DNA from 2 places in the Methylocystis sp. ATCC 49242 genome. Region 1 is predicted to be linked to the other one. Evidence: predicted binding sites of a transcription regulator. Region 1 holds the regulator's gene; the other holds the start of a gene.

Region 1 (11,091 bases):
AAAAGCGCTCAACCCGTAGCAGAACCGACGCCCATGCGATGGAAAATAATCCGGTCCCCCGACTAACTTGTCGTATCGATGGCCCGCCGGCAAGGGCGACTTTCGACTTCGTCCCAATTCAAAACAGGCAAGGCCAAGGCGAGGAACTCCCGCGTCAATTTGTTCCATCCTGAAAGGCGCGGCCACGCTGGCGCGCGTTCACAGGAGCGCTATGTCCAAGCTGTGTGAAAACGCGTGACATGGCGCGACCGCGCCGGCGCCGCGTTATCGAGAGGGAGGAATATTCATGATCAATCGTCGACTCGTCTTCGCCGCGCTGGGCCTCGGCTTCGCTCTCGCGCTGGCGCCGCGCGCCGCGCTGGCGGGGAACCACCATGTCACCCAGGCGGTCGCCGAGACCAGGGAGGCGATCCACGAAGGCAAGCAGCACATGTTTTCATCCTTCGCGGAGCATACGCATAACGCGCTCGACCACGCGCGAGAGGCCGTCGCTGGCGGGTTCGATCCTAAGGGCCATGTGAAAATGGCGATCACTCATCTTCGTCAGGCCATCAAGACCGCGAAGCGGACGCATGACGCAAAACGTCTCGCCGCCGGCGTCCGTCATGCGGAACGCGCCCTGATCCACCTGAAAGTGGCGGCGGAGCATTAATAATTAATAACGCGAAGCCTACGCATTCCGCGGGCGCGAGCCGCCCGGACGGAACGCTACAGGATTGATCTGGAGGCGGCCTTGTCCCGCCTCCAGCCTTATTGCGTGACGCAGGGAACTTCTCCCGTCCCCCGACGTTTCTTTATGTGCCGATACGCGCCGCAAGCGCGTGGATTGCGACAAATCATTTTTTCCAAAAGGAGGGTTTCATGAGAATGGATACGTCCTGCGAGTGTGGTTTTTGCTCGATCATTCCGCCCTATATTTTCACCGGCATGGAGCGCTCCGGCGATGAGCGCCTGAGGCGTATCGCCGAGCATGTCCAGCAAGTGATGAAGCGGTTGCGTGAGCGCCGCATCGAACGCTTCTCCGCGACCGCGGTCGTGAAGTCGCTCGCAGCCAAACCCGCGCCGCTCAAGCGGATCATCTATGACTGCGAGCGGGGCGGGGATTTGCCGGGCAAACAGGTGCTCGTCGAAGGCGGTCAGCCGCCCGCTGATCCGGCGGTGCGCGAAGCCTATGAATATTCCGGCGTGACCTGGGACTTCTTCAAGAAGCTGTTCGACCGCTCCTCGATCAACAACGCCGGACTCACCCTGACTTCCTCGGTTCATTATCAGGAGGGCGCCGAGGGTCTCGACAACGCCTTCTGGGACGGCCGGCAGATGATCTACGGCGACGGCAGCGGGATCGCGTTCGATCGCTTCACCAAGTCGATCGACGTTGTCGCGCATGAACTCACCCATGGCGTCACGCAATATGAAGCGAATCTGGTCTATGAGAACCAGCCCGGCGCGCTGAACGAACATTTCTCCGACGTTTTCGGCATTCTGGTGCGTCAGTGGCACGGGGCGAACAAGGGCGACGCGAAGCAGAATGATCCGATGACCGCCGATTGGAACATTGGCGGCGACCTGCTGCTCCCCGGCGTGCATGGCGTCGGACTGCGGTCGATGAGCAATCCGGGCGGCGCCTACGACGATCCGCGTCTGGGCGGCAAGGACCCGCAACCCAAGCATATGTCGCAATATGTCGATCTTCCCAACAACGCCGACGGCGATTGGGGCGGGGTTCACTACAATTCCGGAATCCCCAACCATGCTTTCTATCTCGCGGCGGTCGCGGTCGGAAAGCCGGCTTGGGAAGTTCTCGGAAAGATATGGTACACGACCCTCACCGAACGCCTCAAGGCGGATGCGGACTTCGCCAAATGCGCCGCGGAGACGATCTCCGTCGCACGCGACTATTTCGGCGATGACGTCGCGCACAAGGTTGCGGCGGCGTGGTCCAGCGTCGGCGTGACGGAGGTAGAACCGCGTGCCATGGCCGCGGCCTTCAGGACGAGCCTGCTGAAGCCGGCGGATGTGCTCGGATTGACCGAAAAGTCGACCAAGGCCAAGGAGAGCTTGAAGAAACTCGAGAAGACCGCCGTCGGCCGGGCGAAGAAAAAGGTTGCGGACGCCAGGAGCGCGATCGAGGCCGCAGCCCATAAGTAACAGTCATTCTCGCGCAAAGGGGAACGGTCTTATGTCGCCGGGAACGGAGAAAAGCGAAAGCCCTTCCGATAACCCGGCGGCGGACCCGGACAAGGGACCCCTGCTCCGCATCACCCGCCTCGGCGGGCATTTGCCGTTACTCAAGCCGAAGCGCGAAGTTCTGTTCAACACATTGTCGCAGGTCGAGCGCGGCGCGATCGAAGCCATACTTTCGCTCGAGACGCCCGAGGAGAGCATAGAGGCGCGGCGTCCCGACGCGACGAGCTACAAATTTGAACTCGAGGGGCCAACGACCAACCTCTGCGTGACCGTTCCGGGTCTGAAAATCCCCAAACCGCTATCCAGGCTGCTGCCGTGAACGTCTCTTAGTCGACCCTGCGGCAGGGAGTCCTCGCGACGATCGAAATATGGTCTATGACGACGCGTGACCTCCGCAGTTCTTGTGCTGAAACATTATTGCTGGCCGGTTCGTTGCACGATAGGCGGCAAGACTGCGTTAGAAGAAAAGCCGCAATGCTTACTCCGACTCGACGAAGCGCGGCTGGAGATTATGAATGGTTCTGTAGATTGAGATAGTCAGCGGTCGCCGACCGAATTCGCGGACGCAGGACATTGACGAATGCGTTCACCCGCCGGCCCAGCCACTCGAACGCTTTTGCGCGCTCGTCCGCTTGATCCAACGGCCCAACTGTCAAGGAATCGGCGATCGACCAGCGTCCGTCGTCCTCACGCAACGACACCGTATCTCCGAGCTGAGCCTTGATGCTTTCCCACTCCTCAGTGACCATTCTCATGATGTATTCTCCGGCGCCTTCATTAGATCCAACGAAACTCAACCCGACCCTGTTTTTGTTGATTTCGCGATAGACCAGCAACGAACAGCAGCCCTTGGGAACTGGAAGCGAAAAATATACAAAGCCCTGCCGCGGTGGCCGCGGCTTCGGCTGCTCAGGATCGTCCAGCATGAGACGATCAAGAAACTCTTGCCAAAACTTTTGCTGCTCATCGCCGATCGAGCTGCGTTGTGGATCAACGGCCAACGCCTTCTCATCCTCTGGCGCCTCCTCGATCACATACCCGTCCGGCGAGGCGACGACGTATCGTGTGATATTAACCGTCCGCGCGAGCACGCGCGGAGCCACCAGACGCCCACCATCCGGAGTGAGGTAAATCGGGAGCTCGACCAGCCCCAGAGAAAAATGCAGGCCTGCGTGCTCTTGAAGATATTCAGCGATCGCTTCGACGTTTTCCCGAATGCCGTCGCCGACGATAAGAAGCAGAAACCGTCCGCGTCGAAGATTGCCGGTCAGCGCGTCGTTGAACTGCGCCTCGTCTATGTCGGGATCAACCTTTCGAACAAGTTCGAGAATCGGATCGCCGGAGCGCTTCAGCCGGCGACACACTTCACGCTGAAGATCGGAAGACGACCAGCGTCGCAACTCCTTCGCATAGTCGAGAATTTGCCCGACCACCTCACGGCGCGCTTCAGCGTTGCGCCACAACTTGCATTCCACGATCACGGGAAGGCCCGTCGGCGTTATCATCAAATTGTCGATCTGCCCGGCAGGCGTGCTCAACTCCCTGCAGACAGGGACCGGTCGCGTGAACATCGGATCGATCTCGTCAATGGGGAGAATTTCCGGATGTTCGTGGACAAGCGCCTGAATGTCCGCCTCCGCCACCGACGAATCCAGCCCAACCTGGCGCATTGGCGTGAGTCGCACGGCTCCCGAATTCGGCGGCAAAAGGACAGGGCAGCAATGTTGTCTCGCCAAGCGGAGATCCTCCAGATCGCACGGGACGCAGGATGTGCGTATCGCGAATCGTAAACTTTTAAAGTAACGCTTAAGGTGTTCCGCCAAATTTGCAAAGTGAGCCCCGCCTCTACCTTCGACCTGAGAAAAATGATCTAAAAGCGGCCCATGACCGAAGCGATCCGCGCGTCCGCGATCGGCGCGGCAGACCCCCAGCAATCGCCGGCTTGCGCTGGCGCGCAGATCGTCGAGGTCCTGCCGCCGGTCGCCGTCGATGCGCCCTACTCCTATTTCGCGCCGCCGGCGCTGGGGCTTCAGCCCGGCGACAGCGTGAAAATTCCGCTGGGGACGCGCGAGGCCTATGGCGTCGTCTGGTCCGTCGACGCGGCGCCCGCCGCCCGCGGCAATCTCAAGACGGTCATCGCGCGGCTCGATCGGCCGCGGCTGTCGCAGAAGCTGCGTGACTTCATCGACTGGCTGGCGCGCTACACGCTCGCGCCGCGCGGCATGGCGCTGCGGCTCGCGACGCGCGCGGCCGAGGAAGCCGCGCCAGACGCCCCGCGCACGCTCTATCGCGCAACCGGCGCAACGCCCGAACGTCTCACGCCCACGCGCGGGCGCGTGCTGGCCGCGGCGGAAGGCGGCATGGCCTTCACGAAAAAGGCGCTGGCCGACGCCGCCGCCTGTTCCCCGGGCGTCATCGACGCCCTGGTCGACGACGGCGCGCTGGAGACGATCGCCGCGCCGCCCGACCCGATTGCGCTCCCGCTCGATCCCGATCATGGCGCGCCGCTGCTGGAGCCCGCGCAACTCGCGGCCGCGCAGGCGCTGACCGCGGCGGTGCGGGCGCATGCATACAAGCCGTTCCTTCTCGAAGGCGTCACCGGCGCCGGCAAGACGGAAGTCTATTTCGAAGCCATCGCCGCCGCGCTGAAGGAAGGCGGACAGGCGCTGGTGATGATGCCGGAGATCGCGCTCACCGCGCAGTTTCTCGAACGCTTCGCGACGCGTTTCGGCGAGAAGCCGGCGGAGTGGCATTCGGGCGTCTCCCCGCGCAAGCGGGCGCGCATCTGGCGCGCGGCGGCGACGGGCGACCTCAGCGTCGTCGCCGGCGCGCGCTCGGCGCTGTTTCTTCCCTTTCGCGACCTGCGCCTCATCGTCGTCGATGAGGAGCACGAAGGCGCCTACAAGCAGGACGACGGCGTTTCCTACCACGCGCGCGACATGGCCGTGGTGCGCGCGCGCATGGAGGACGCGACCATCGCGCTCGCTTCCGCGACGCCGTCGATTGAAACGCGGGTGAATGCCCAACGCGGCCGCTACGGACATCTGAAACTCGACGCGCGCGCCGGTTCTCGGCCGATGCCGCTGCTCGAATCCATCGACATGCGCGTCGAAGGGCCGCCGCGCGGACGCTGGATCGCCCCTCGTCTGGCCCTCGCCGTCGGAGAAACAATCTCGCGCGGCGAACAGGCGCTGCTTTTTCTCAATCGTCGCGGCTATGCGCCGCTCACTCTGTGCCGCGTTTGCGGCCATCGTTTCCGCTGCGAGAACTGCGACGCGTGGCTCGTCGAACATCGCTTCCGCCGCGCGCTGGTCTGCCATCATTGCGGACATGTCGAACGCCGCCCCGACGTCTGCCCCGAATGCGAGAGCGAAGATTCGCTCGCCGCCTGCGGACCCGGCGTCGAGCGTCTCGCGGAAGAGGCGGCGACGCTGTTTCCCGACGCGCGCATTCTCGTTCTGTCGTCCGATTTCCCCGGCGGGGCGGAGCGCCTCAGGCGCGAACTCGAGGAAATCGCCAAAGGCGCCTTCGATATCGTCATCGGCACGCAACTCGTCGCAAAGGGGCATAATTTCCCGCATCTCACGCTCGTCGGCGTGGTCGACGCCGATCTGGGCCTCGGCAGCGGCGATCCGCGCGCCGCCGAGCGCACCTTTCAATTGCTCAATCAGGTTACCGGACGCGCGGGGCGCGGCGACAAGCCCGGCCGCGCGCTGATCCAGACCTTTCAACCAGACCATCCCGTCATCGCGGCGCTGCTCTCCGGCGACGCCGAAAAATTCTACGCGCAGGAAATCGCGCTTCGCGAGCGCGCGGGGCTGCCGCCTTTCGGCCGTCTGGCCGCGCTCATCGTTTCCGCCAGGGCCGCCGCCGCCGCCGAGGCGCACGCCCGCGCAATTGCGCGCGCCGCGCATGATCTGCCGCCCTCGCCGCGCTACCGCGTCGCGGCGCTCGGCGGACTGCCGGAGGCGGACGAAATCATGCTTCTCGGCCCGGCCGAAGCGCCGATCGCGCTCATTCGCGGCCGTTATCGTTATCGCCTGCTCGTGAAGGCGCCGCGCAGCGCCGATGTGCAGAGCTTCCTGCGGGACCTCATCGGCGCAAGCCCGAAGGAACGCGGCGGCGTGCGCGTGCAGATCGACGTCGATCCGCAGAATTTCATGTGATCGAGGCGCGTCGAAATAATACGGGTCGTGGCGAGGGCGCCACGGCGATTGGATTGCAACGCGACTTTTCACCGCATTCATGTCGGCCGCGAGCGTAGCCATGTCATGTGACGGCGGGAATGTGCGTCCCCGGGACCGCGCAGGAGGAGGCGGCAGCGTCAACACTCCAGAAAGTGCCCTGGCTCGGACCGTTGACGTTCGCAATTTCCGACACAGTTACAAGGCGATATCAGGGAGAATTGAAAATGGCTTATCGGGCGTCAAACTTCATACACGGCGCGATTGCGGCCGTTGTCATGGGCGGCAGCCTGTTTGCGGCGCCGCCGCCGGCGCGAGCGCAGCATCCATCGGACATGTCCTGCGACGAATTGTGGTACGAGCGAAACAAGATCTACGCGCGTAACGGATATTGTTTCAAAACGGCCCGCGCCAGGGCCGAATTCGGCCCCGGATGCTTCCCCCCCTACGGCGATTTGCGCGGCTGGGAGAGAAGGCGCGTAAACGAAATTCAGATGTGGGAGAGCCGCAACGGCTGCAATTGATTGCCCAATTTAGGTGAAACCTCATCCACAAGGAGATGACATGGTGAAGCATGTGAATTTACTCGTTGCCGCCGCTGTGGCGGTCGGCGCCCTGTCCATGACCGCGACGAACGCCTCGGCCATGCCGGCGGCGCCGAAAGACGCTGTCGCGCAATCAGGCGAAGCCGCGGGTCTGGAACAGGCGCATGCGGTGTGGGTCTGTCGTTACGGCCGTTGCTTCTGGACGCATGGTGGTCACCATCACAGCGGCCATGGATGGGGCGGACACGGACACTGGGGCGGTCACCACGGCTGGGGCTGGGGCGGCCACCACGGCGGTCACTGGGGCCATCATGGTCATCATGGACATCATCACCGTGGCCACCACCACGGCGGCCACCGCCGGTGATCATCGGGTTGAGACGCTGAAACAGGCGAGCAAGACGCGGGCGGGGGCTGACGGTCTCCGCCCGTTTCTTTTCATCCGCCGCTGACGACGCGCGCAACGACTTTCGCGGTGTAGTCCACCATCGGCACGATGCGCGCGTAATTCAGCCGCGTAGGGCCGATCACTCCGAGGGCGCCGATGATGCGCCGCTCGCTGTCGCGCAGGGGCGCGGCGATCAGCGAGGAGCCGGAGAGCGAGAACAGCTTGTTCTCCGAGCCGATGAAGATGCGGACGCCCTCGCCCTCTTCCGCGCGTTCAAGCAAATCGATCACGCCGGTCTTGGTTTCTAGATCGGCGAAAAGCAGCCGCACGCGCTCGAGGTCGGCGGCTGCGGTCAGATCCTCGAGGAGATGCGCCTGTCCGCGCACGATGAGCTGACGGGCGCCGCTCGATGCGCCCGCCCAACTCGCCATCCCTTCCTCCACGAGACGCGCGGTCAATTCGTCGAGCTCCATCTGCGCGGCCCGGCGCGACGCCTCTATGCCTTCGCGCGCTTCCGCCAATGTGCGGCCGGTGATGCGCGCATTCAGATAATTCGCCGCCTCGGTGAGCGCCGACGCCGGCAGATCGCGCGCGACGGGAATGACGCGGTTCTCGACCGTGCCGTCGTCGGCGACGAGGATCGCCAGCGCGCGTTCGGGCTCGAGCCGCACGAAGTCGATCTGCTTCAGGCGGACATTTTCCTTCGTCGCGACGACGACGCCCGCGACGCGCGTCAGGCCTGAGAGCAGGCTGGTCGCCTCCGACAGCACGCCCTGGAAATCATGCCCCTTCGAGGCGGCCTCGACCTCGGCGGCGATGCGGGCGCGCTCCGAGTCGTCGAGATCGCCGACCTGCAGCATGGAGTCGACGAAGAAGCGCAGGCCGAGTTCGGTCGGCAGGCGTCCCGCGCTCGTGTGCGGCGCGTAGATGAGGCCAAGCTCTTCGAGATCCTGCATCACATTGCGCACGGACGCAGGCGACAGCGTCATCGGCAGAAGACGCGACAATTGCCGCGAGCCGACAGGCTCGCCGGAGGCGAGATAGCTGTCGACGATCTGGCGGAAGATCTCTCGGGACCGATCGGTGAGCTGGGCGAGACCCGAGGCCGGCGAAATTATCGGTGTTGTGCGGATCATGACACAAGACAATATCGCATCCCGCCGCGCCGTCGAGGCCGCGCCGCGAAACAAAAAAGCCCGGCCAAACCGGCCGGGCTCGAACGACGCGCGCGGCGTCGGTTGCTTTGCGTCGATCAGAGGCCGAGGCCATCCCATCCGAGCAGCGCGCCAATGCTCTTCACATTGTAGTTCAGGCCGACGCGGGCGAGATGCGTGTCGAAGCCGCGGCCGTCGAAGGTGCGGAAACCGTTCGGGAAAGCGAGGCCGGTGCCGCTCGGGCCCTTCATGCTCGTGTAGAGATATTCGGCCTTGATCGAGAACTTGTCCCAGAAGGCGTATTCGAGACCCGCGCCGACCGTCCAGCCGGCCTGCCAGGTCGAGGCGTTGGTCGGGAACAGGAAGCCGCCGATGGAATCCGTGCCGGAAGCCTTCACCCGGCCATAGGCGAGACCGCCGGTGACGTAAGGCAGGATGCGGCCGAAGGCGTAGCCGAAGCGGAGCCGCTCGGCGCCGAACCACTCGAGGCGATTGCTCACGCCGCCGAACCAGGAGTTGGTGTTGTTGCTGCGCACGTCGGCGTAGCTGAACTCCGACTCGTAGCCCAGAACGAAATTGTTGGAGAACTGCCACGTGTAGCCGCTCTCGTAACCGACGAGATAGCCGCTCGTGCCCCGCGAGGTGTTGACGTTCCATACGGCGGGAACGGCGCCGAAGTCCCATATCCAGGAGCTGGTGCTGGACGAGCCGCCGCCATAGCCGCCAACGACGCCGATGTGCCAGCCTTCCCAGCTGAAAACCGGCGGCGGGGGAATGTATTCCGGCGGGGCCTTTCGGCTGGGGAGATCCGCGGCCGAGGCGGCGCCGATCATGAGGACCGACGCCAATGCGCCGACAACGGTAGCCTTGAAAGTCATGTTACCCGTCTCCAATGCAAGGCCGCCGGGGACCCCGCGCAGCACGTCGATATGCAAGGTAACACCACTGAATTGATGAAGAAATTCTAACAACCGCCGGCCGCGTGATTTTCACGCCGGCGTTGCGATTGCGCCACACTTTCTCCAAGGCCGTGTTTTCACAGCGTAAAAAGTCACGCATCGCGCGCAAGAAGCGGAGCCGTGAGCATGGCGAGATTGCGCTCGTAGGCGGAGGATGAAAAGCGCGCGTCGTAGTAGGCGCGCGTCGCGCTCGCCCTCCGCGCCGATTCGTCCGCGGCCGGCGCCCGCGCGGCCTGGACGAGCGCGCGCGCGAAATCCTCCGCCGTATCCGCCAGGCTTACGCCGGGCAGCGAGAGCGCTTCCGCGTCCATGCCGCGCAGCGCCTGCGGCGTCGCGATCAAAGGGACGCCGCTGGACATGGCCTCGACCGTCTTGATCGAAAGGCCCGTGCCGCTGATCGTCGGCAAGAGCGCCAGACGGGCCGTCGCATAGACGGCGCCGGGATCGTCCACCCGGCCGAGAAACCAGTGCTTGTAGGAAGCATATTCCTCGGGGGCGCGGGCCTGCACGCCGGCGTCGACATTGCCGGCGATCTTCACCGTCACGCCCGCCGCTTTCGGCGCGACCTCGCGCAGGAACCAGATCACGCTTTCGACATTTGCCGTGTTGTTGCTCGCGACAAGCACGATGTCCTCGCCGCCGGGGCCGGTCGGAGCGGGCGGCGTCGCGGGATAGAGCAGCGAATGGCGCTTCTCCGGCAACATGGCGCGAAAGGCGTCGGATTCCTGCGCATTGAGATGCAACAAACGATCGGCGCCGCGCATCGCCTCCAGCTCCTGCGCCAGCATCGCCTCATAGGTGACGCGCGGCGGGAGCCAGGGCATGCGCTCGTTGATCAGCGCGAACTGGCGGGCCTGCAGATCGTGGGTGTCGAGCATGATCGGCGCGCGCCCGCGCGAGAGGCGGCGCGCGACCGGCATCAGGAAGAAATGGTTGCAGTGGACGAGGTCGTATTCCGCCGCCTCGACCTCCGGCGAGAGGACGGCCCGTTCCGCCATGCCGAGGCGTATGACGGCCTGATCGCCATGGATATAGGGCCACAACACGTGCGTTAGGAACCGCGGATCGAGCATGGCGAGAAAGGATGCGCCGCCATAGAAGCGCGCGCCGGCGTCGAGCTCCGGCGTCGAATCGCTGAAGGATTTCCAGATCCACGCGCGCCCCGGAACGAAACCGGGATCGGAGCTGATGGCGACGGGGAACACCTCCGCGCCCAGCGCGCGATAGGCGGCGATCTGGCCCAGCACGACGCGATAGGTGCCACAGGAGTGCCACGCCGGATGCGTCAGCGCGACACGACGGCCGGCCAGCGGGCGGGAATCCGTTTCAACTTTGTAATTGTCCATCATCCCGCCGCGAGTAGAGTGTTTGTCAACGGCGCGACCTTAGCACTACCTGTCCGCCTCAAGAAGGATCGTTACTGAAGGAGCGGCTCCACCGCCGCCGCCAGCGTGCGCGCATAAGCCTGCGGGCTGAAGGAAGATTCATACAGACGCCGCGTGTCGCTCTCCAGAGGCGGCGTGTCGCCCCTGTCGGCCCGCTCCTGCGCCTCGCGCCAATGTCGCGCGAATTGCGCGGCGTCGTCGGCGAGAGCGACATTGCCCAGCGCATGCGGATCGACCTTCATGCCGCGAAACGCCAGCGGCGTCGCGACGAGAGGGGCGCCGCAGCAGA
Region 2 (11,091 bases), 790 kb from region 1:
GGAAGAGGCGCGCGGTGAAAGTGCCGCCGCCCAGAATGTGATTGGCGACGACGACCGCGAAATAATCGGGATCGCGCTTCGTCACGCCCGGACGGCCGAAGCGGATCGTCGATTGCGGAACGTCGAGGTCGACGACCTTGCGCGTTCCGACATTGGCCAGCGTGACCGGCGCGACGGGAATGAGATCGTTCTTCTGCGCGAAGGCGCCGAAGGTCTCGTCGAGCCGCTCGGAAAGCGTGGCGGCGTCGATGGCGCCGACGACCGCGATCGCGAGGTCCTTTTTCGCGAATAGCCGTTCGCGCATCGCGATGAGATCCTCGCGCGACAGCGTGTCGATGGTGGTGAGATCGCCGCGCACGGGGCGACCGTAAGGATGGTTCGGGAAGGCCGCCTCGCGGAAAGCCTTGGACGCCATGGCGTCGGGCTCGTTGAGATCGCGCTTCAGCTCCGCCGAAAGCTGGCTGCGCACGCGGGCGACGTCGGCGGCGTCGAGACGCGCCTCGGTCAGCGCGAGTTTCAGCAGCTCGAAGGCCTTGCCGGTGTTCTTCGAGAGCGTCTGCAAATGGCCCGAAATCGAGTCGCGGTCGGCGCCGAAGCCCAGATGAATCGCGAGTTCGTCGATGGCGCGATGAAAGCCGCGCGCGTCATGGGGGCCGGCGCCCTCGTCGAGCATGCCGGCCAGGAGCGTCGCGAGGCCGGGCTTGTCGGCGGGGTCCTGCGCCGCGCCGCCGCGGATCGCGAATTCGAGCGCGACGAGCGGCACGGCGTAGCTCTCGACGAGCCAGGCCGTGACGCCGCCGGGCGTGACGATACGCTGCACATGTTCGGCGCGGGAGGCCATGGTGACGACGGGAGCATGGGCGGTCATTGGGAAATCCCGAAAAGGAGAACGGCCGACGCTCGCGGCGCCGGCCTCGAAAGGATTCAGGCGGCGTCGGCCGGCGTCAGGAAGCCGGTGACGGAGCGGCGCTTGTCGAGCCATTTGCGCGCGGCCTCCGTGACGTCGGCGGCCGTGACCATCTCCATGCGCTCCGGCCAGGCCTGCACGTCCTCGATGGTGAGGCCGGTCGCCAGCGCCTCGCCATACCAGCGCGCGAGCGAGGCCTGGCTGTCCTGCGCATAGATCGCGTCGGCGATCAGCCGGGTCTTGGCGCGCTGCAGATGCTGCGCGTCGATCGGCGCCTCCGCGAAGGATTTCAGCACCGCGTCGATCGCCGCGTCGAGCTCTTCGAGCGACACGCCGGGCGCGGGCGTGGCGTAGACCCAGAGCCGCGTGTCGTCGACCGCCGAGCCGAGATAATAGGCGCCGGCGCCGACCGCGATCTTCTTCTCGACGACCAGCGTCTCGTAGAGCGCGCTCGTCGGTCCGCCGCCGAGCATATAGGCGAGCGTCTCCAGCGCCTCGGCCTCGCCGGGGCGGGCGGTCTTGTAGGAAGGCACGAGGAAGACGCGCTCATGCGCGGGCTGCTCGACCTTCTCGTCGGAGAGCGTCACGAGCCGGTGGGCGCGGTGCGGCGGCTCCTGCGTGCGGGTGCGGCGCGGCGGCTCGGCGCGCGCGGGAATCCGGCCGTAGCTCTCCTTCGCGAGCCGCTCGACCTCCGCCGCCTCGACGTCGCCGGCGACGATGAGAATTGCGTTCTCCGGCGTGTAGAAGCGGCTGTAATAATTCAGCGCGTCCTCGCGGCCGAGACTCTCGATCTCGTGGTTCCAGCCGATGATCGGCGTGCCATAGGGATGATGCGCGAAAAGCGCCGCCTGCACGGCCTCGTCGAGCTGGGCGGAGGGGTCGTTGTCGGTGCGCATGCGCCGTTCCTCGAGCACCACGTCGCGCTCGGGAAAAACCACCTCGTCGGTGAGGACGAGATTGCGCATGCGGTCGGCCTCGAAATCCATCAGCGTCGCGAGGTGCTCCTTGCCGATGCGCTGGAAATAGGCCGTGTAGTCGTAGCTGGTGAAGGCGTTCTCCTGACCGCCGAGTTCGGCGACGAGATTGGAGAACTCGCCCTGCGGATGCGCCGTCGTGCCCTTGAACATCAGATGTTCGAGGAAATGCGCGATGCCGGACTTGCCGATCGGATCGTCGGCGGAGCCGTTGCGATACCAGATCATATGGGTGACGACGGGCGTGCGGTTGTCGGGGATGACGACCACCTCGAGTCCGTTGTCGAGCCTGAAATGGGAGACGGCGGCGGCGCCGGCGGACGAGGCGGCGGCCGCGCCCGGGGTAAGAGACGGGGCGGTCGCCGACGGCTGCGAAGACATGAACGGCCTTTCCCGCGGCGCAGGGCCGCGCAAATCAGGAGACATTGGCCTCCTATATAGGCCGAAAATCAGTTCTTGTCAGAACCTCTCAGAAAGCTCGGCATCAGGCTCGACAGTCCGCCGCCGCTGCTCGCCTGCTGCGCGGGCGTGACGCTGCCGGGCTGCGCGACGGGATCGTTGTCGTTCCCGCCGCCGCCCATATAGCTCAGCGGATTCCACCAGCTGGTCTTCTTGGCGTCCGTGTCGCGGACCGAGCCCAGCGCCTGCGTCGGGTGGCGATAGCCGTCCGGCGGCTCGGTGAGCTGGCGGCGGGCGGGCTCGTCCGGCTCATTGGCGGCGTTGCGGGCGCGGGCGCTCATCACTCGCTGGAGGAGGCCGGGCTCGTCGTCGGTCCCGGGCGCGGCAGTCGGCGCGGGTCCGCGCACGCGCTCGAGAAGGCCGGGTTTCTTGGGGTCCGGCGGAGCGCCGGCCACGCGGCCGAAGCGATCGCTCTTGCGCTGCGTTCCCGGGGCGTTGCTCGGCCAGCCGTCGGGGCGGTCGACGCTCTCGCGCGGGGCGGGAAGAACGTCGGCGCTGCGGCTCGGCGGCAGCACGAGCTTCGGGCGCTCGCTGTAGTCGATCGACCTGGCGTCCGTCTCGGTGGACACGCCGACAAGGTCCATCACAGAGGTGATCGTGGATTTGTCGTCATAGGCCAGAGCCGGCGCGGCGTAGGCCGCCGCAAGACCGGCGAAAGCGCAGATGGCGCGACGCCGCGACCGTGCGAGCTTCATCGAAGGATCTCCCTGGTGCCCAAAAGGACGGCGACCGCGAGACGCGACGCCGAGACCTCTGCTTGACCCCGAAAGCCGCAACATGTGCGCGACTTGTTGGCGATTTAGTGGCGGGGCGCGCTTTTCCTTAAGCCAAAAGCGGCCGGCGCGCGAATCGCGGCCGCATCAAGGCCCCTCGGCCGGCGACTCCGGCGGGGCGAAAAGGCTCTCGTAAAGGAGAAGCGCCACTCCCGCCGTGATGAAAACGTCGGCGACGTTGAAAACGTAATTGGCCAGCGGGCCGACGGGCAGGGTCGTGTGGAGATAGAAAAAATCCGCGACCGCCCCGCGCGTGATCCGGTCCGTCGCGTTGCCGAGCGCGCCGCCGATGACGAGGCCGAGGGCCAGGGCCGTGAGCCGGTCCCGGGCCCTCGTGAGCCAGAAGGCCAGTCCGGCGACGATGACGCCCTGCGCCGCGAGGAGCGCCGCCCTGGCTGAGTCCTCATGCGCGGGAAACAGCGAATAGGAGACGCCGTAATTCCAGGACAGCAGCACATCGAGAAAGGGCGCGACATTGATCGGTCCACGCTCCGCAATGTCGAAGACGTTCAGCATCAAGTACTTGTGCGCCTGGTCGAGCGCGAGCGCGGCGAGCGCGGCGGCGAGGCCGAGGGCGCGAGGGGTCGGTCGGGGGGACAAGCGGGACGTCCTCAGAAGCGGAGCGGCGAAAAAGCCTCATCCCGCTTACTAGGCCGGGTCGGCCCGAGGGGCAACCGCGGCGAACGCCCACGATTCAGTTTGCACAAGCGTTGCCTTTTGTATATGTAAACCTCCCTGTGGGGTTATGCGTTATAACTTGGAGGGGCAAAATGTCATTTTTTAAGACGCCGGGCGTCGGATCCCGGCTGTTTCAGGCTTCCGCCGCTGTATTTGCGACGACGCTTCTGGCGTCGGGCGCCTTTGCGCAGGCTGCGCCGCCTCTGACGGCGCCGGGCGGGGACGCCAGGTCGACGGAAAACTACTGGACCGCGGACCGCATCAGGAACGCAAAGCCGATCGAACTCGTCCCCGGGCCGGGACACCGGCTGCAGCCGATCGACTCGACCGCTGCCGCGGCGGGCCCGTCGCAGACGGGCGCGGGAGCGCCTCCGACGACCGAGGACTCCAGCGCCATCGCGCGCCGGCTGCATCCGCCGATGCCTTTGACGGGCGCCGCGCCGGATGATGCTGGGACCAGCCGCAACACGAGCTCCTATGGCGCGCATTTCACGACGAGCCGGGTGTTCCCCGACGCCGCCACGACGACCTACCCCTACGTGACGACGGGTCGCCTCGCATTCCGTAATCCGCGGACCGGACGCAACTCGGTCTGTTCGGCGTCGGTGCTGCGGCCGCGCGTTCTCGTGACGGCGGGCCACTGCGTCTATCACGCGGGACCGACCAGCGACGACCCGAGCACCAACAAATACTTCTACAGCAATTGGGTGTTCATCCCCGCCTATAACAACGGCGCCGCGCCGAAAGGCACGTGGACGCCGGCCTGGGTGATCGTCTCCGGCTACTGGTCCGGCGGCAATGGTTCGGTGCCCAACCAGCAGGACGTCGCCATGATGGAAATGCGCGACAACACCGCGGGCCAGAAGATTTCGGCGTTCACCGGCTATCTCGGCTATTCGACGGGCGGCCTGTCGCCGAACCATCTGACGATCATCGGCTATCCCTGCAATCTGGACAATTGCGCGAAGATGCAGAACACGACCGCCGAAAGCTTCGCCAATGGAGGCAGCAACACGGTCACTTACGGTTCCGCGCAGCGCGGCGGCACGAGCGGCGGCCCCTGGATTCAGGATTTCGGCGTCGCTGGAGCCGGCTCTCCCTCCGGAACGGCGAGGAACTGGCTGAAGTCGGTCTCCTCCTACGGCCCGGTCGCCACCGAGCCGAAATATCTGGGCGGTTCGATCCTGATGTCGAGCGGAACGTCGAGCTTCATCGACCTTCTGAACAAGTCCTGCGCGCATCGGGCTGGAAACTGCTGAGTTTTCGCCTCACCTGACTTTGTAAAACGCCCCCGTCCGGAGACATCCGGACGGGGCGACTTTTTTTATGGTTTCCCTCTCTCGATCTGAGGTCGCCGCGGCGATGAAATCGCGGCAAAAGGCGATCTCCCCTTCTGTCTAATCTTGACTTTGCGTTGGCGGCGGAATATGTCCAGCCTGCTGTTGTCACTCGTCTTTAGAGAGTGCCAACAGCTTTCGCTTATCTCTTGCGACGGGCGGCCGAGGCCGCTCGAAGCGCAGAAAAGGAAGAATTGGCAATGGCGTTTCGTCCCCTGCACGACCGGGTCGTGGTCAAGCGTCTCGAAGGCGAGGAAAAGACCAAGGGCGGCATCATCATCCCCGACACCGCCAAGGAAAAGCCGCAGGAAGGCAAAGTGATTTCCGTGGGCCCCGGCGCCCGCGACGAGAGCGGCAAGCTGGTTCCGCTCGATGTGAAGGCCGGCGATCGCGTGCTGTTCGGCAAATGGTCCGGCACCGAGGTCAAGATCGACGGCGAAGACCTGCTCATCATGAAGGAAAGCGACATCCTGGGCATCGTCGACTGACCCGACCCCGCCCTTCCCGCTTTCAAATCATCTCCAGGAGTTTCTAAATGGCTGCCAAAGACGTCCGTTTCTCCACCGACGCACGCGACCGCATTCTGCGCGGCGTCGAAGTCCTCGCCAACGCCGTCAAGGTCACGCTCGGTCCGAAGGGCCGCAATGTCGTGATCGAGAAGTCCTTCGGCGCGCCCCGCATCACCAAGGACGGCGTGACCGTCGCCAAGGAAATCGAGCTTTCCGACAAGTTCGAGAATCTCGGCGCCCAGCTCGTCCGTGAAGTCGCCTCCAAGCAGAATGACATCGCCGGCGACGGCACCACCACTGCGACCGTGCTCGCCGCCTCGATCGCCAAGGAAGGCGCCAAGGCCGTGGCCGCCGGCCTCAACCCGATGGATCTGAAGCGTGGCGTCGATCTCGCCGTCGAGGCCATCGTCGCCGACCTCAAGGCCCACTCCAAGAAGGTCACCTCCAACGACGAGATCGCCCAGGTCGGCACCATCTCGGCCAATGGCGACCGCTTCATCGGCGAGGAAATCGCCAAAGCGATGCAGAAGGTCGGCAATGAGGGCGTCATCACGGTCGAGGAGGCCAAGAGCCTCGAGACCGAGACCGACATCGTCGAGGGCATGCAATTCGACCGCGGCTATCTGTCCCCCTACTTCATCACCAACGCCGAGAAGATGATCGCCGAGCTCGACGACGCCTATCTTCTTATCCACGAGAAGAAGCTGTCGACGCTGCAGCCGCTGCTGCCGATCCTCGAGGCGGTCGTCCAGACCGGCAAGCCGCTCGTCATCGTCGCCGAGGACATCGAGGGCGAGGCGCTCGCCACGCTCGTCGTCAACAAGCTGCGTGGCGGCCTCAAGATCGCTGCCGTGAAGGCGCCGGGCTTCGGCGATCGCCGCAAGGCCATGCTCGAAGACATCGCCATCCTCACGGGCGGCCAGATGATCGCCGAGGATCTGGGCATCAAGCTCGAAAACGTGACGCTCCCCATGCTCGGCCGCGCCAAGCGCGTTCGCATCGAGAAGGAGAACACCACGATCATCGACGGCGCCGGCGACAAGAAGGACATCGAGGCCCGCATCGCCCAGATCAAGTCGCAGATCGAGGAGACCACCTCCGACTACGACCGTGAGAAGCTGCAGGAGCGTCTCGCCAAGCTCGCGGGCGGCGTTGCGGTGATCCGCGTCGGCGGCGCGACGGAAGTTGAAGTCAAGGAGAAGAAGGACCGCGTCGACGACGCCCTCAACGCGACCCGCGCGGCCGTTGAAGAAGGCGTGTCGCCCGGCGGCGGCGTTGCGCTGCTGCGCGCCATCAAGGCGCTCGACGGCGTCAAGACCGCCAACGGCGACCAGAAGACGGGCGTCGACATCGTGCGCAAGGCCATCCAGGCTCCGGCGCGCCAGATCGTCGACAACGCCGGCGGCGACGGCGCGGTCGTGGTCGGCAAGCTGCTCGAGGCCACCGAATACGGCTATGGCTTCGACGCCCAGAAGGGCGAGTTCGGCGACCTGATGAAGCTCGGCATCATCGACCCGACCAAGGTCGTGCGCACCGCGCTGCAGGACGCCGCTTCGATCGCCGGCCTGATCATCACCACCGAGGCGACGATCACCGAGGCGCCGAAGAAGGAAGCCCCCGCGATGCCGGCCGGCGGCATGGGCGGCATGGGCGGCATGGACTTCTAAGTCCACCGCTTCAGCGACTGTTCAACACGGAAAGCCCCGGGGAGACCCGGGGCTTTCTTCGTTTCACGCGATTCATTCACTGGTAATTGTACAGCTCTAGTTTTCATTCGCCGCGAAAACGCGGCCCCATTGAAACAATGAATTTGTGGAGCGGATCATCATGCGGCGGCGTTTTCCCGTTTTTGTCGCGAGTCTTCTGCTGGCGCCCGGTCTTGCGGGGCCGGTTCACGCGGCCTCAAATCTCGTTGCGGTGTCTGCGCGCGGCGTCGACGCCGCTGGCTGCGGAAGCGTCGCGTGCCCCTGCCGCACGCTGCAATATGCGCATAATCTCGTCGCGCCCGGCGGCCAGCTCGACGTGATGGAAAGCGGCGAATATGGCGCGCTCACCATCACCAAATCGGTCAATGTCGTCTATGCGGGAACGGGCGTCGCCCTCGTGCAGCCGACGGGCGCGGGCAAGAACGGGGTGCAGGTCTTTGCCGGCGCCGCCGATGTCGTGCGGCTGCGCGGCCTCACCATAGAGGGCGGCGGCGGCGGCCTCAATGGCGTCGTGTTCCGCTCCGGCGCCCGACTCGAGATCGCAGACTCCGCCATACGCAACTTCACGAGCAACGGCGTCACGCTCGCCGGCGCCAACAGCCGTTTCTCGGTCATCGACACCGTCATCTCCGACAACGCCGGTTTTGGCCTGCGCGCCGTTCCCGCCGCGACGAATGCAAAGGGCGAAATGGACGGCGTGCAGCTTCTCGAAAATGCAATGGGCGGCGCCCTTCTGGAGAATACGTCCTCGGCGCTCACCGAGGTCGTGGTCACGAAAAGCGTCGCCATGGGCAATCGCGCGGTCAGTCCCGGCGCGGGCTTTCGCGTCGCCGGCGCCGGCGCGCGTCTGACGCTGCGCGAGACCACGTCGAAGGACAACAGGATCGGCGTTTCGGCCAACAATGGCGGCGTTCTTCGTGTTTCCGGTTCAACGCTCGTCGGCAACGATTTGGCGGCCGAGAAGCAGGGCGGCGTGATCGAAAGTTTCGGCGACAATGTCGTCAGGGCCAACGCCAACGACTCGCTCGCCACGCTGACGCCCGTGAGCAATCACTGAAATTTCACCAGATTTTTTTGGAGTCACAGCATGCTCACGCGATATTCATGCGCCATCGCAGGCGCGCTCGGCCTCTTCGCATCGTCGGCTCTTGCCGCCCCGATCCTGATCTTCGTCTCGACGCGCGGCACGGACACGACCGGCTGCGGGACCATTTCCGCTCCCTGCCGCAGTCTGCAGGTCGCGCAAGACGCCGTCGCAACGGGCGGCTACATCAGCATCCTTGACCCTGGCGACTACGCCCCTGTCGCTTTCACCAAGTCGGTCAATGTCGTGAACGAGAGCCGCGGCGCTGCGGTGGTGCGCGCCAACGCGCCGTACACCAGCGCGATCGGCGTCATCGCCAATGCTCTCGCCATCGTGCGCCTGCGCGGGCTCACGATCGAGGGAAGCGGGCCGAACACCTGGGGACTGACCCTCAACTCGGGCAAACGGCTGGAACTCGCCGACAGCGTCGTGCGAAACGCCGGTAACGACGGGGTGTTCATGAATAACCGCAACAATCCGACCTTCGTGTTTTCCAGTACGACCATCGCCAACAACGGCGGATTTGGGGTCCACGCCGCCGTGTCGGGCGGCTATGCGAGCGACCTGCGGCTGGTCGATAATTCGCTGGGCGCGATGTGGTTGGGGGGCGCGTCCTACACCAGCTTCAACGCAGTCGTCATCGAAAACAGCTCCGCGACGAACGCTCCGGGCGGCTCCGCCGACGGCCGCGCCGGATTTGCCGCCCAGGGCGCCGTTCTGGTCTTGAGAGGTGCCACGCTGCGCGGCTTTCCATTCGGCGTCATCGCCAACTCCGCTATCATTCGTCTGAGCCGCTCGACGCTGACGGGCAACGCCGTCGCCGCGAAGACGCCGGGCGCGCCGATGATCGAGAGTTCCGGCGACAATGTCATTCGGGGCAATACGGACGACGCGCTGGGCGCGTTCACGGCCGCGCCGCTTCACTGACGCCCGCATGCGTTGATGTTCGGGGGAATAATTTTCTTCGCGCCCGCGAAAGATCCATCCATGGGCTCCGCTTCCGGCGGGGCCTTTTTTCATGCGTCGCGGCCATTCGGCGCCTTTGTGCGGGAGCGACGAAAGCGCGCGGGCTCGGGACGTTGCGGTACGGATCGCGCTCGGTTAGCATTCGGTTACGCGCGGCGCTTCCGTTCGCGCGGCAACCTGAGAATCGGGAGTGGTTTCGATGGCGAGCAATCGCGGCGCCGGCGCGGACGCGGACTGGGCCGAACATGAAAAGACCTACAACGGCTTCCTCTGGCTCCTGAAGTTCTCAGCGGCGGCCTCAGCGATAACGCTGCTCGCGCTCTACTTCTTCCTCGCGCGCTGACCGCGCAAAGCCCCTCACGCCAAGCCGTCAGGGGCTCCCATGACGGCGACGGTTTTCAACGCAACCGGAGTTCGTCATGCGCATAGCCGTATTGGCTGAAACGGATAAAGCCGAGCCGCGCGTCGCGGCGACCCCTGAAACCGTCAAGAAATTCGTCAGTATGGGAGCGGAGGTCGCCGTCGAGGCCGGCGCCGGCGCCGCTTCCGGCTTCTCCGACGCGGATTATGCGGCGGCCGGCGCCATGATTGGCCCCGACGCCGCAACCACGCTCGCGGGCGCCGACGTTGCGCTGCGCGTGCGCCGCCCCTCGGCCGCAGAGCTCGCCGGCGCGAGGCAGAATCTCGCCGTCATCGCGATCATGGACCCCTTCGGCAACGAGGCGGCGCTCGCCGAACTCGCGAAGACCGGGGCCATCGCCTTCGCCATGGAGTTCATGCCGCGCATCACCCGCGCGCAATCCATGGACGTGCTCTCCTCCCAGGCCAATCTCGCCGGCTATCGCGCGGTGATCGACGGGGCGGCGGAATATGGCCGCTCCTTCCCGATGATGATGACGGCGGCGGGCACCGTGCCGGCGGCGAAGGTCTTCATCATGGGCGTCGGCGTCGCGGGCCTGCAGGCGATCGCCACGGCGCGCCGCATGGGGGCGATCGTCACGGCGACCGACGTGCGCCCGGCCACGAAAGAGCAGGTCGAATCGCTCGGCGCGAAATTCCTCGCCGTCGAGAACGAGGAGTTCCAGCAGGCGCAGACCGCGGGTGGCTACGCCAAGGAAATGTCGAAGGAATATCAGGCCGCGCAGGCTGAGCTCGTCGCCTCCCACATCGCCAAGCAGGACGTGGTCATCACGACGGCGCTCATCCCGGGCCGTCCGGCCCCCAGGCTCATATCGGCGGAGATGGTGCGATCCATGCGGCCGGGCTCGGTCATCATGGATCTTGCGGCGGAGCGCGGCGGCAACTGCGAATTGACGCGGCCGGGCGAAACCGTCGTCGAGAATGGCGTGAAGATCGTCGGCGCCGCCAATCTGGCGTGCAGCATGGCGCCCATCGCCTCGAACCTCTACGCCAAGAATCTGCTCGCCTTCGTGGAGACCATGATCTCGAAGGAGACGAAGCAGCTCGCGATCAACTGGGAAGACGAGCTGGTGAAGGCGACCGCGCTCACGCGCGACGGCGCCGTCATCGATCCGCGATTCAAACAGGCCTGAGCCGACCCGAAATCCATCCAGCAAAGGGCGTCAAGCGATGACCGATTCCACGCAGCAATTGCTCGAAAAGGCGCGGGCCGCGGCGGAGGCCGCCCGTCAGTTGGCCGACCAGGCCCAGCATTATTCCGACCAGATCGCCCAGACG

The links. The regulator HrcA, encoded in region 1, represses chaperone genes, less so after heat shock. The targets are predictions, from matches to a motif close to GTTAGCACTCNCNNNNNGNGAGTGCTAAC.
Positions count from the first base shown of each region.
Region 2: the regulator HrcA is predicted to act here: its motif matches at 5,233-5,261, upstream of groES (co-chaperone GroES).

Region 1 is NZ_KE124774.1:2,006,035-2,017,125, forward strand. It holds gene smbP (small metal-binding protein SmbP) at 287-652, shown strand; gene MET49242_RS11930 (M4 family metallopeptidase) at 862-2,148, shown strand; gene MET49242_RS11935 (protealysin inhibitor emfourin) at 2,180-2,506, shown strand; gene MET49242_RS11940 (DUF4268 domain-containing protein) at 2,697-3,923, opposite strand; gene MET49242_RS11945 (primosomal protein N') at 4,071-6,353, shown strand; gene MET49242_RS26150 (YARHG domain-containing protein) at 6,707-6,895, shown strand; gene MET49242_RS24995 (hypothetical protein) at 6,936-7,283, shown strand; gene hrcA (heat-inducible transcriptional repressor HrcA) at 7,355-8,440, opposite strand; gene MET49242_RS11965 (outer membrane protein) at 8,557-9,336, opposite strand; gene MET49242_RS11970 (glycosyltransferase) at 9,510-10,763, opposite strand; gene MET49242_RS11975 (glycosyltransferase) at 10,835-11,091, opposite strand, start outside.
Region 2 is NZ_KE124774.1:2,793,254-2,804,344, forward strand. It holds gene MET49242_RS15615 (pitrilysin family protein) at 1-868, opposite strand, end outside; gene MET49242_RS15620 (pitrilysin family protein) at 925-2,262, opposite strand; gene MET49242_RS15625 (hypothetical protein) at 2,331-3,035, opposite strand; gene lspA (signal peptidase II) at 3,201-3,713, opposite strand; gene MET49242_RS15635 (serine protease) at 3,884-5,050, shown strand; gene groES (co-chaperone GroES) at 5,329-5,616, shown strand; gene groL (chaperonin GroEL) at 5,664-7,304, shown strand; gene MET49242_RS15650 (right-handed parallel beta-helix repeat-containing protein) at 7,465-8,400, shown strand; gene MET49242_RS15655 (right-handed parallel beta-helix repeat-containing protein) at 8,431-9,354, shown strand; gene MET49242_RS15660 (aa3-type cytochrome c oxidase subunit IV) at 9,593-9,736, shown strand; gene MET49242_RS15665 (Re/Si-specific NAD(P)(+) transhydrogenase subunit alpha) at 9,813-10,946, shown strand; gene MET49242_RS15670 (NAD(P) transhydrogenase subunit alpha) at 10,984-11,091, shown strand, end outside.